2 linked regions of the Phenylobacterium zucineum HLK1 genome follow. Each later gene encodes a partner of the first gene's protein in a complex. Links are inferred from orthologs where the notes say so. Each region holds a gene or a part of one and is shown in the gene's direction. Other genes may lie near its edges.

The links. Proteins that work in one complex are often made in the same cells at the same time.
Region 2: the proteins of ccmB (region 1) and ccmE are in contact, whole or in part, in a solved structure (PDB 8CE8), measured with the Escherichia coli proteins. The link is inferred for Phenylobacterium zucineum HLK1 from one-to-one orthologs.

The regions. Positions count from the first base shown.
Region 1 is NC_011144.1:127,277-132,814, reverse strand. Bases 1,576-4,572 are described here. They hold ccmB (heme exporter protein CcmB), read left to right. Parts: upstream 1,576-2,739; coding sequence 2,740-3,405; downstream 3,406-4,572. Other genes in these bases: PHZ_RS21375 (Spy/CpxP family protein refolding chaperone), read left to right, coding at 4,014-4,572; PHZ_RS00745 (nuclear transport factor 2 family protein), read right to left, coding at 3,416-3,865; ccmA (heme ABC exporter ATP-binding protein CcmA), read left to right, coding at 2,141-2,743; acnA (aconitate hydratase AcnA), read right to left, coding at 1,576-1,917. Outside these bases: more of acnA, read right to left, coding at 1-1,575; more of PHZ_RS21375, read left to right, coding at 4,573-4,598; heme ABC transporter permease CcmC, read left to right, coding at 4,670-5,398; heme exporter protein CcmD, read left to right, coding at 5,403-5,538. UniProt on the Escherichia coli protein: Required for the export of heme to the periplasm for the biogenesis of c-type cytochromes.
Region 2 is NC_011144.1:3,084,440-3,088,705, reverse strand. What follows is about bases 1-2,996. They hold ccmE (cytochrome c maturation protein CcmE), read left to right. Parts: upstream 1-1,253; coding sequence 1,254-1,739; downstream 1,740-2,996. Other genes in these bases: PHZ_RS14920 (heme lyase CcmF/NrfE family subunit), read left to right, coding at 1,739-2,996; ccmI (c-type cytochrome biogenesis protein CcmI), read left to right, coding at 178-1,257; PHZ_RS14935 (hypothetical protein), read left to right, coding at 1-117. In the rest of the region: more of PHZ_RS14920, read left to right, coding at 2,997-3,712; PHZ_RS14915 (cytochrome c-type biogenesis protein), read left to right, coding at 3,709-4,161. UniProt on the Escherichia coli protein: Heme chaperone required for the biogenesis of c-type cytochromes. Transiently binds heme delivered by CcmC and transfers the heme to apo-cytochromes in a process facilitated by CcmF and CcmH.

The DNA.
Region 1 (5,538 bases):
GGAGCCCACGTCCCAGGTGTAGGTCTGGCCGCCCGCGACCTTGATGCCCTGCCAGTGCTTGTCGCCCTTGAAGACGTCGGCGTAGCGGGTGGCGAACATCTTGTTCGTCACGTGCTTGCGCTGGAGCGCGGCGATCTCGGCGGTCGTCGGCCAGATGTCCTTCAGGAACACCGGCTGGCCGTCCTTGCCCTCGCCCAGCGGCTCGTTGGCCAGGTCGATCAGCATGTTGCCGGCCAGGGCGTAGGCGACCACGAGCGGCGGCGAGGCCAGGTAGTTGGCCCGCACGTCGGGGTTCACCCGGCCTTCGAAGTTGCGGTTGCCCGAGAGCACCGACACGGCCACCAGGTCGTTCTTCTGCACCGCCTCCGAGATCGGCTCGGGCAGCGGGCCCGAGTTGCCGATGCAGGTGGTGCAGCCGTAGCCCACCAGGTTGAAGCCCAGGGCGTCCAGGTGCTTCGTCAGGCCGGCGGCCTTGAGGTAGTCGGTGACCACCTGCGAGCCGGGGGCCAGCGAGGTCTTCACCCACGGCTTCACCTTCAGGCCCTTCTCGACGGCCTTCTTGGCCACCAGGCCGGCGGCGATCAGCACGCTGGGATTGGAGGTGTTGGTGCACGAGGTGATGGCGGCGATCACCACGTCGCCGTTCCCCAGGTCGAAGTTCTCGCCCTGCACGGAGAAGCGCTCGGAGTAGCCGTCGGCCTTGCCGAAGTCGTTCGCCAGCGCGCCCCGGAACTCGGCGGCGGCCTCGGTGAGCAGCACGCGGTCCTGCGGGCGCTTCGGACCGGCCAGCGAGGCCGTGACCGTGCCCAGGTCGAGCTCGAGCGTGTCGGTGAACACCGGGTCCGGATCGGACGGGTCACGCCACAGGCCCTGTTCCTTGGCGTAGGCCTCGACGAGGGCCACCCGGGCGGCGTCGCGGCCGGTGGCGGTCAGGTAGTCCAGGGTCGCCTGGGTGACCGGGAAGAAGCCGCAGGTCGCGCCGTATTCCGGGGCCATGTTGGCGATGGTGGCCTGGTCTTCCAGCGTCAGGTGCTGCAGGCCCGGGCCGTAGAACTCGACGAACTTGCCGACCACGCCCTTCTTGCGGAGCATCTGGGTGACGGTGAGCACCAGATCGGTGGCCGTCGTACCGTCGGGCAGGACGCCGTCCAGGCGGAAGCCGATGACTTCGGGGATCAGCATCGGGATCGGCTGGCCCAGCATGGCCGCCTCGGCCTCGATGCCGCCCACGCCCCAGCCCAGGACCGACAGGCCGTTGACCATGGTGGTGTGGGAGTCGGTGCCGACCACGGTGTCGGGATAGGCGACTTCCTGGCCCTCGTCCGTGTTGGTCCAGACGGTCTGGGCCAGGTACTCCAGGTTCACCTGGTGGCAGATGCCGGTGCCGGGCGGCACCACGCGGAAGTTGTTGAAGGCCGACGAGCCCCAGCGCAGGAAGCGGTAGCGCTCCATGTTGCGCTCATACTCGCGCTCGACGTTGTTCTGGAACGCCTTGGCGGTGCCGAAGTAGTCCACCATTACCGAGTGGTCGATGACGAGGTCGACCGGGTTCAGCGGGTTGATCTTCTCGGGGTCGCCGCCGAGCGCCGTCATGGCGTCGCGCATGGCGGCCAGGTCCACCACCGCCGGCACGCCGGTGAAGTCCTGCATCAGCACCCGCGCGGGGCGGAAGCTGATCTCGTGCTCGACCGAGCCCTTGTTCTCGAGCCAGGCGGCGAGGGCCTTCAGGTCGTCGGCGGTGACCGACTGGCCGTCCTCGTTGCGCAGCAGGTTCTCGAGCAGCACCTTCATCGAGATGGGCAGGCGCGAAACGCCCGAAAGTCCCGCTTCCTCGGCGGCGCGAAGGCTGTAGTAAGCGTAGGTCTTGTCGCCCACCACGAGCTCGCGGCGGGTTTTCAGGCTGTCGACTGACGCCATGAGGGGAGATCCTTTCTCTGTTCCCGGCCTCCCACACGTTCCAGGGATCGCGCGCTCTGAAGGGGCGGACACACAGCGTTCGTCCCCGCGCGGCGTTGGCCCCCTGGGGCGGTGGCGGCCGGCCGCTTCATAGCCCCGGCCATCGCGCCCGTCCATGCGCGGCGCACCTTGCGAATCGTTCGCAAAATCTGAGGGGTAGCGCCGCGGCGGGGCAGGCCGGCCGATGATATCGGAGCTGGTCATTTCCGACGCGTCCGTCCGGCGTGGCGGGCGGGTGCTGTTCGAGGGGCTGGGGCTGACGCTCGCGGCCGGCCAGGCCTGCGCGCTGACCGGGCCGAACGGCTCGGGCAAGACCAGCCTGTTGCGGGCGATCGCCGGACTCGTGCGCCTGGAAGCGGGGGAGATCGGCTTCGGCGGGGCCGAACCGGCCGAGGCGCGGGCCGCGGCCGTGCACTTCGTCGGCCACCAGGACGGGCTGAAGCCCGGGCGCACGGTGCGCGAGGAGCTGGTGTTCTGGAGCGTCTGGTCCGGGGGGACCGAGGCCTCGGCGGCGGCCGCGGCCGAGACCTTCGACCTCGTCCGGCTGCTTGACCTCGAGGTCCGACGCCTGTCGGCGGGCCAGCGGCGGCGCCTGGCCCTGTCGCGCACGGCCGCCGCGCCCCGGCCGCTCTGGCTGCTGGACGAGCCGCTCAGCCCGCTGGACGCCGGCTGGCGCGCGCGCGCGGGCGAGCTGATGGCCGGACACCTGGCCGACGGCGGGATGATCGTGGCCGCGGTGCACGACCCGCTGCCCATCCCCGCGGTCGCGCTGGATCTCGGCGCATGAGCCGCTTCTCCGCCCTGCTCGCCCGCGAGACGGCCCTGGCCTGGGGCCGCGGCGGCGGCCCGCTGGTGGCAGTGGGCTTCTACGCCGGCGTCGCCACCCTGATCCCGCTGGCGATCGGGCCCGAGCCCGACCGGCTGGCGGCCATCGCGCCCGGGGCGGCCTGGGTGGCCCTGGCGCTCGCCTCGCTGCTGTCCCTCGATCGGCTTTTCGAGCGCGACTTCGAGGACGGGGCCCTGGACCTGCTGGCGCTCTCGCCGCTGCCGCTGGAGCTCACCTGCGCCGTGAAGTGCCTCGGCCAGTGGCTGGCCACCGGCGCGCCCCTGGCGGCGGCCGCGCCTGTCGCCGCGATCGCGCTCGGCGCCTCGCCGGCGCTCGCCCCCATGATCTTCGCCTGCGCGCTGCTGGGCGGCGTCGCCTTCGCCTTCATGGGCGGCATCGGCGCGGCGCTCAGCCTCGGCGCCCGCCGCGGGGGCCTGCTGACGGCGGTGATCGTCCTGCCGCTGTTCGTCCCGCCGGTGATCTTCGGCGGCGGCGCCCTGGACGCCTTCGCCTCGGGCCTGCCGTGGAAGGCCGGGTTCGCCCTGCTGGGCGCCTACGCCGCCGCCGCCCTGGCGCTGGGGCCGCTGGCCATGGCCGCCGCCTGCCGCAACGCGCTGTCCTAGGCCTTCTCGCCTAGTCCCTGGCGGCCGGCCGCGGCTTGGGATGCCACATGGCGTTGACGATCACCCACCGCTCGCCGAACCGGCCGAGGTGGAAGTAGTCGATGAACCAGGGCGTCTCGACCCGGGCCACCGCCACCTCGCCCGCCACGTCCAGCACCTTCACCGAACGGCTCCACTGGTCCTTCGGGGTCTTCAGAACGCCCTGGCGGGTGAGCTCGACCAGCTCCTCCTTCGACATCCGGCGCAGGGCGTAGACCTCGTCGGGGTTGGTCTCGACCGCCCGTTTGGCGAGGTCGGGATGCAGGGCGCGGGCGACGCGCGCCGGATCGCCCTCCAGCTGGCCGTCCACATAGTCGTAGGCCACCGCCTCGATCGCCCGCACGGCGGCCGGGTCGGGCGCCGCATCTGGGGCAGGGGCAGGGGCGGCCACGGCGGCCGCGAGCAGCAGGGCTGCGAGCATCGGGATCTCCACATCAAAGCTCGACCGTATGCCGCTTCGCGGGGCCGCTGGCACATGAACAAAGCTTCATGCCGAACGCCGCTTTTTCGCCCCATCCTGACGGCTGAGCTTGGCCCCTCAGACGCCTGCCACGGGAGACGAAAAGGCGATGCCGAAGACCCCTCACTGGTTCCTTGCGGGAGCCGCGCTGGCCGCCCTGGCGGCGGCCGGGCCGGCCTCCGCCCATCCGCACGAGGCGCATGGCAAGAACGACGCTCGCGCCGAGCGCCATGTCCACATCACGCGCGTCGGCGACGGCGACGTGGTGATCCGCCGCGGCGACCGGACCGAGCACCTGAAGGACGTCCTGCAGCTGCGTCCCGACCAGGAGCCGGCGCTGAAGGCCTTCCTCGAGGCCACCCGGCGCGAGCACGCCCGCCACGAGATGGTGCGGTTCGAGCACGACAGCGGCAAGACGACGCTGGAGCGCCTCTCCGAGATGGAGGCCAGGATGGCCGAGCAGCAGAAGGCGATGAAGGCGCGGATCGACGCCACCCGCGCGTTCTACGCCCAGCTCGACGCAAAGCAGAGGAAGGCCTTCGACGCCATGCCCATGCTGATGATGGTGGGCCCGGGCCTGGGCCCGATGATGATCCCGCACATGGCGCACCTCGACGCCCCACCGAAGCCGCCCAGGCCCCCGATGCCGCCCAAGCCGCCGGGCCCGCCGGGACCCCCGCCGCCGCCGATGTAGGGAGAGGCGCGTAGGGGCCTGCGCCCGGGACCGCTTGCGGGTCGGGCCGCCGGGCCTTAAGCGGATCGGCCATGATCCCGGCCCCCGCCTTCCTGGCCAATCCCGAGCGCTTCATGGCGTTCTCGCGCTGGGCCGCGCCGCTGTTCGGCTTGCTCGCCGCCGCGCTGGCGGCCGCCGGCCTGTGGCTGGGCTTCGCCGCCCCGCCCGACTACCAGCAGGGCCTGACCGTCCGGATCATGTTCATCCACGTGCCGGCGGCGCAGATCTCGATGTTCGCCTACGTCTGCCTGGCGGTGGCGAGCTTCCTGTCGCTGGTGTTCCGGCACGTCCTGGCCGACGCGGCCGCCCAGGCCGCGGCGCCGCTCGGCGCGGGCTTCACCTTCCTGGCCCTGGTCACCGGCGCGCTCTGGGGCCGGCCGATGTGGGGCGCCTGGTGGGTCTGGGACGCCCGGCTGACCTCGGTGCTGGTGCTGTTCCTGCTGTACCTCGCCTACATGGCCCTGCGCGCGGCGATCGACGACGAGGCCAAGGCCGGGCGCGCAGCCGCCATCCTGGCGCTGGTGGGCGCGGTGAACCTGCCGGTCATCAAGTACAGCGTGGAGTGGTGGAACACCCTGCACCAGGGCTCGACCCTCTTCGCCGAGGGCGGTCCCGCCCTGCCCGCCGTCTACCTGACGCCGCTGCTGCTGATGAGCCTTTCCTATCTGTCGGCCTTCGGCTCGCTGTGGCTGGTGCGGATCCGCGGCGAGGTGTGGCGCCGGCGGGCCGAGGCCGCGGCGCTGCGGCAGGCGCGGGGCTGAGCCGATGCCGCAGACGCTGCCTGAGACCCTGCCCGACTACGCCGCCTACATCTGGCCCGCCTTCGTCGTGACTGGCCTGGCCTTCGCCGGCATGGTGTGGGAGGCGCTGGCCCACGCCCGCCGCTGGAAGCGCCGCTACG
Region 2 (4,266 bases), 3.0 Mb from region 1 along the record:
CTGGAGGTCGCCGCCGACCTTTCGCTGCTGGTGCGCGGCGAGAAGGCCGCCGACCTCGTCCGCCGCCGCACGGCCGCCGCGACCCACCCGGACCTGCCCTTCGCCGCCGACGGGTAGGACAGACGCGTAGAAGAGACGCACTCGCGCCCGCGCGGGGTTTCGGCTAAAGCCGCCGCCATGATCCTGTTCTGGGTGGTCGCGGGCGTGCTGACCGCGGCGGCCGCCGCCCTGATCCTGATGCGCGCCAGAGGCGCCGCGGCCGAGGACGCCGCGGGCGATCCCGCCGCCGTCCTCTACCGCCGGCAGCTCTCCGAGATCGACGAACTGGCCGACCGGGGCCTGATGGGCGAGGCCGAGCGCAAGAGCGCCCACGCCGAGGCCGCCCGTCGGCTGCTGGCCGCGGCCGATGCGCCGAAGGACGCCTGGGCCGGCGAGGGGCGCGGGCGCGGCGGCGTGCTGGCCGCGGTCGTGGCGGTCCCCGCCCTGACGCTCGGGCTCTATCTGGCGCTGGGGGCGCCGGGCTATCCCGACCGCCCCTACGCCCAGCGCCTGGCCGAGTGGAAGGCCGCCGACCTTTCGACCCTCGGCGCCGCCGAGATCGCCGCCGTGCTGCGCGACGTGATCAGGACCCGGCCGGCGGATCCCGAGGGCTACCGGTTCCTGGCGCTCGCCGAGGGTCAGTCGGGCAACGTCCCGGCCGCCGTGCGGGCGCTGCGCCGCGCCGTCGAGCTGGCCCCGGACCGCACCGACCTGCGGCGCAGCCTGGGCGAGGCCCTGGTCTACCAGGCCGGCGGCAAGGTGGAGGCCGACGCCCGGGCGGTGTTCGAGGACCTGCTGCGCCGCGAGCCGGGCGATCCGGCGGCGCGCTTCTACCTGGCCCAGGCCAAGGTGGAGGCGGGCCAGCGCGCCGAGGGCGCCGCCGAGCTGCGCGCCCTGCTGGCCGACGTGCCGGCCGATGAGCCGCGGAGGGAGATCGTCGAGGCCGCCATCGCCAAGGCCGAGGGCCGGGGCGCGGCCGCCGCGGCGGTGGGTCCGCAGGCCGAGGCGATCCGCGGCATGGTCGAGGGCCTAGCCGCGCGTCTGGAAGAAAACCCCGACGATCCCGAAGGCTGGGTGCGGCTGGTCCGCTCGTATTCGGTGCTGGGCGAGGACGCGCGGCGCGACGCCGCTCTGGCGACGGCGCGAGCCCGCTACGCCGACCGTCCGCAGGTGCTGCAACAACTGGAGGAGGCCGCGCGCGCGGCGCCGATGGAATGAGCTGGTTGCCCAAGTCCCCCAAGGCCCGCCGGCGGCTGATGCTGGTCGCGGCCATCGCCCCCGTGCTGGCCGTGGCCGCGGGCCTGACCCTGTGGGGCCTCTCGGACTCGATCTCGTTCTTCTACACCCCGTCCCAGGCCGAGGCGGCCAGGCCCGCGCCGGGCCGCTCGATCCAGCTGGGAGGCCTCGTCGCCGCCGGCTCGGTGGTGAAGCATCCCGACGGGCGGGTGGAGTTCACGGTGGCCGACCAGGACGCCGAGGACCGCGTGCTCTTCCAGGGCGACCTGCCCGACCTGTTCCGAGAGGGCCAGGGGGTGGTGGCCATCGGCGCCTTCCGCGAGGACGGCGTCTTCGAGGCCAAGCGCGTGCTCGCCAAGCACGATGAGCGCTACATGCCGCGCGAGGTGTCCAAGGCCCTGAAGGAACAGGGCGAGTGGTACGGCGACGGCCAGCGGCCGGAACACCAGGGCGACGCCCTATGATGATCGCCGAGGCCGGCGCCTTCGCCCTGATGCTGGCGCTGGCGCTGTCGATCGCCCAGACGGGGCTCTCGATCGCCGCGCGCCTGCGCCGCTCGACGGTGCTCGCGGGCGCGGGCGAGGGGGCGGCGCTGGGCGCGTTCCTCGGCGTGGCGGTCGCCTTCGCCGCCCTGGTGACGGCCTTCGTCACCTCGGACTTCTCGGTCGCCAACGTGGCGGCCAATTCGCACTCGCAGAAGCCGCTGCTCTACCGGATCGCCGGCGCCTGGGGCAGCCACGAGGGCTCGATGCTGCTGTGGTGCCTGGCGCTGACCGGCTTCGGCGCCGCCGCCGCGGGCCTCGGACGCAGCCTGCCGCGCGGCCTGCGGTCGGTGACGGTGGCGACCCAGGGGATGCTGGGCGTCGTCTTCCTGGCCTACACGGTCTTCGCCTCGAACCCGCTGATGCGGCTGGCCGAGCCGCCCGTCGAAGGCCGCTCGCTCAACCCGCTGCTGCAGGACCCGGCGCTCGCCCTGCACCCGCCGTTCCTCTACGCGGGCTACGTCGGCATGTCGGTGGTCTTCTCGTTCGCCGTGGCCGCCCTGGTGGAGGGCCGCGTCGACGCCGCCTGGGCGCGGTGGGTCCGGCCGTGGACCCTCGCCGCGTGGAGCTTCCTGACCCTCGGCATCATGCTGGGCTCGTTCTGGGCCTATTACGAGCTGGGCTGGGGCGGCTGGTGGTTCTGGGACCCGGTGGAGAACGCCAGCTTCATGCCGTGGCTGGTCGCCGCGGCCCTGCTGCACTCGGCGGTGGTGACCGAAAAGCGCGGCGCCCTGCCGGGCTGGACCGTGTTCCTGGCCCTGGCCGCCTTCACCTTCTCGATGCTGGGAGCGTTCCTGGTGCGCTCGGGCGTGCTGACCTCGGTGCACGCCTTCGCCGTGGACCCGACCCGCGGCGTGCTGCTGCTCATGATCCTGGGCGTCACCGCGGGGGCGGGCTTCGCCCTTTTCGCCTGGCGCGCCCCCAGCCTGCCCCAGGGCGGGGTGTTCGCGCCGGTGAGCCGCGAGAGCGCGCTGGTGCTCAACAACATCCTGCTGACGGCGGCGACCGCCACCGTGCTGCTGGGGACCCTGTTCCCGCTGATCCGCGAGGCCGCGACCGGCGATGCGATCTCAGTGGGGCCGCCCTACTTCAACCTGACCTTCACGCCGCTGATGGCCGCGCTGCTGATCCTGCTGCCGGCCGGTCCGCTGCTGGCCTGGAAACGCGGCGACGCGCGCGGGGTGATGCAGCGGCTGTGGCTCGCCGCCCTTATCGCGCTCGGCGCCGGGCTCCTGACCATCGCCCTCGTCAGTCCGCGCAAGGCGCTGGGCGCGGCGGGCGTGGCGCTGGGGGCCTGGCTGATCGCCGGCGCCCTGGCCGAGATCCTGGAGCGGGTGCGGGCCTTCCGCGCGCCGGCGTCCGAGAGCTGGCGCCGGCTCTGGGGCCTGCCGCGCGGCGCCTGGGGCATGACCCTGGCGCACCTGGGCCTGGGCGTCTTCGTCCTGGGCGCGGTGTTCGAGACCACGTGGAAGGTGGAGGCCGCCGAGACCCTGCCGATCGGCGGGGCGCTGGACGCCGGCGCCTACCATGTGACCCTGGACGCCATCGAGGCGGTCGAAGGTCCCAACTACGAGGCCGAGCGCGGCGCGGTCACCGTGACCCGCGACGGCGAGGTGATCTGCCGGGCCGCGCCCGAGCGGCGGCTCTACACCGCCGGCGGGCAGACGACCTCGGAAGTCGGCCTCTGCTACCGCGGCATGAGCCACGTCTACGTGGTGCTGGGCGAGCGGCGCGACGGCGGCCCCGAGCCGGTGTGGCTGGTGCGCGCCTACTGGAATCCCTGGGCGAGCCTGATCTTCATCGGGCCCGCGATCATGGCCCTGGGCGGGTTCGTGTCGCTCTCCGACCGCCGCCTGCGCCTGGGCGTCGGCGGCCGGCGGGAGGCGCGCGCATGAGGCTGAAGCTGATCCTCGCCGCCCTGGCGGGCGTGCTCTCGATCGCGGCGGCGTCCGACCCGGCCGAGCGGCTGGCCGACCCGGCGCAGGAGGCGCAGGCGCGCGAGATCTTCAAGGATGTCCGCTGCCTCGTCTGCCAGAACGAGTCGATCGACGATTCCGAGGCCGAGCTCGCCAAGGACCTTCGCCGCATCGTGCGCGAGCAGGTCAGCGCCGGGCGCAGCGAGGACGAGATCAAGCGCTTCCTGACCGACCGCTACGGCGAGTTCGTGCTGCTGACGCCGTCGTTCAACGCCTGGAACCTGGCCCTCTGGATCGGCCCCTTCCTCGTGCTCGCGGCGGGCGTGGCGCTCCTCATGCGCAGGCTGGGCGCGAAAAGTCCCGAGCCGGACCTGTCAAAAGAAGAAGCCGATCGACTGAAGCGTCTTTCGGACCCGGAACAGACCTGACACGTTTGCGCCCAAGATCGGACGCGAAGCTGCGCGCAGGCTATCCGAAACGTAACTTGAGGAGCGTTGCACTTCCGTGCATCGGACCTAGGTTGTTCGGGCGCG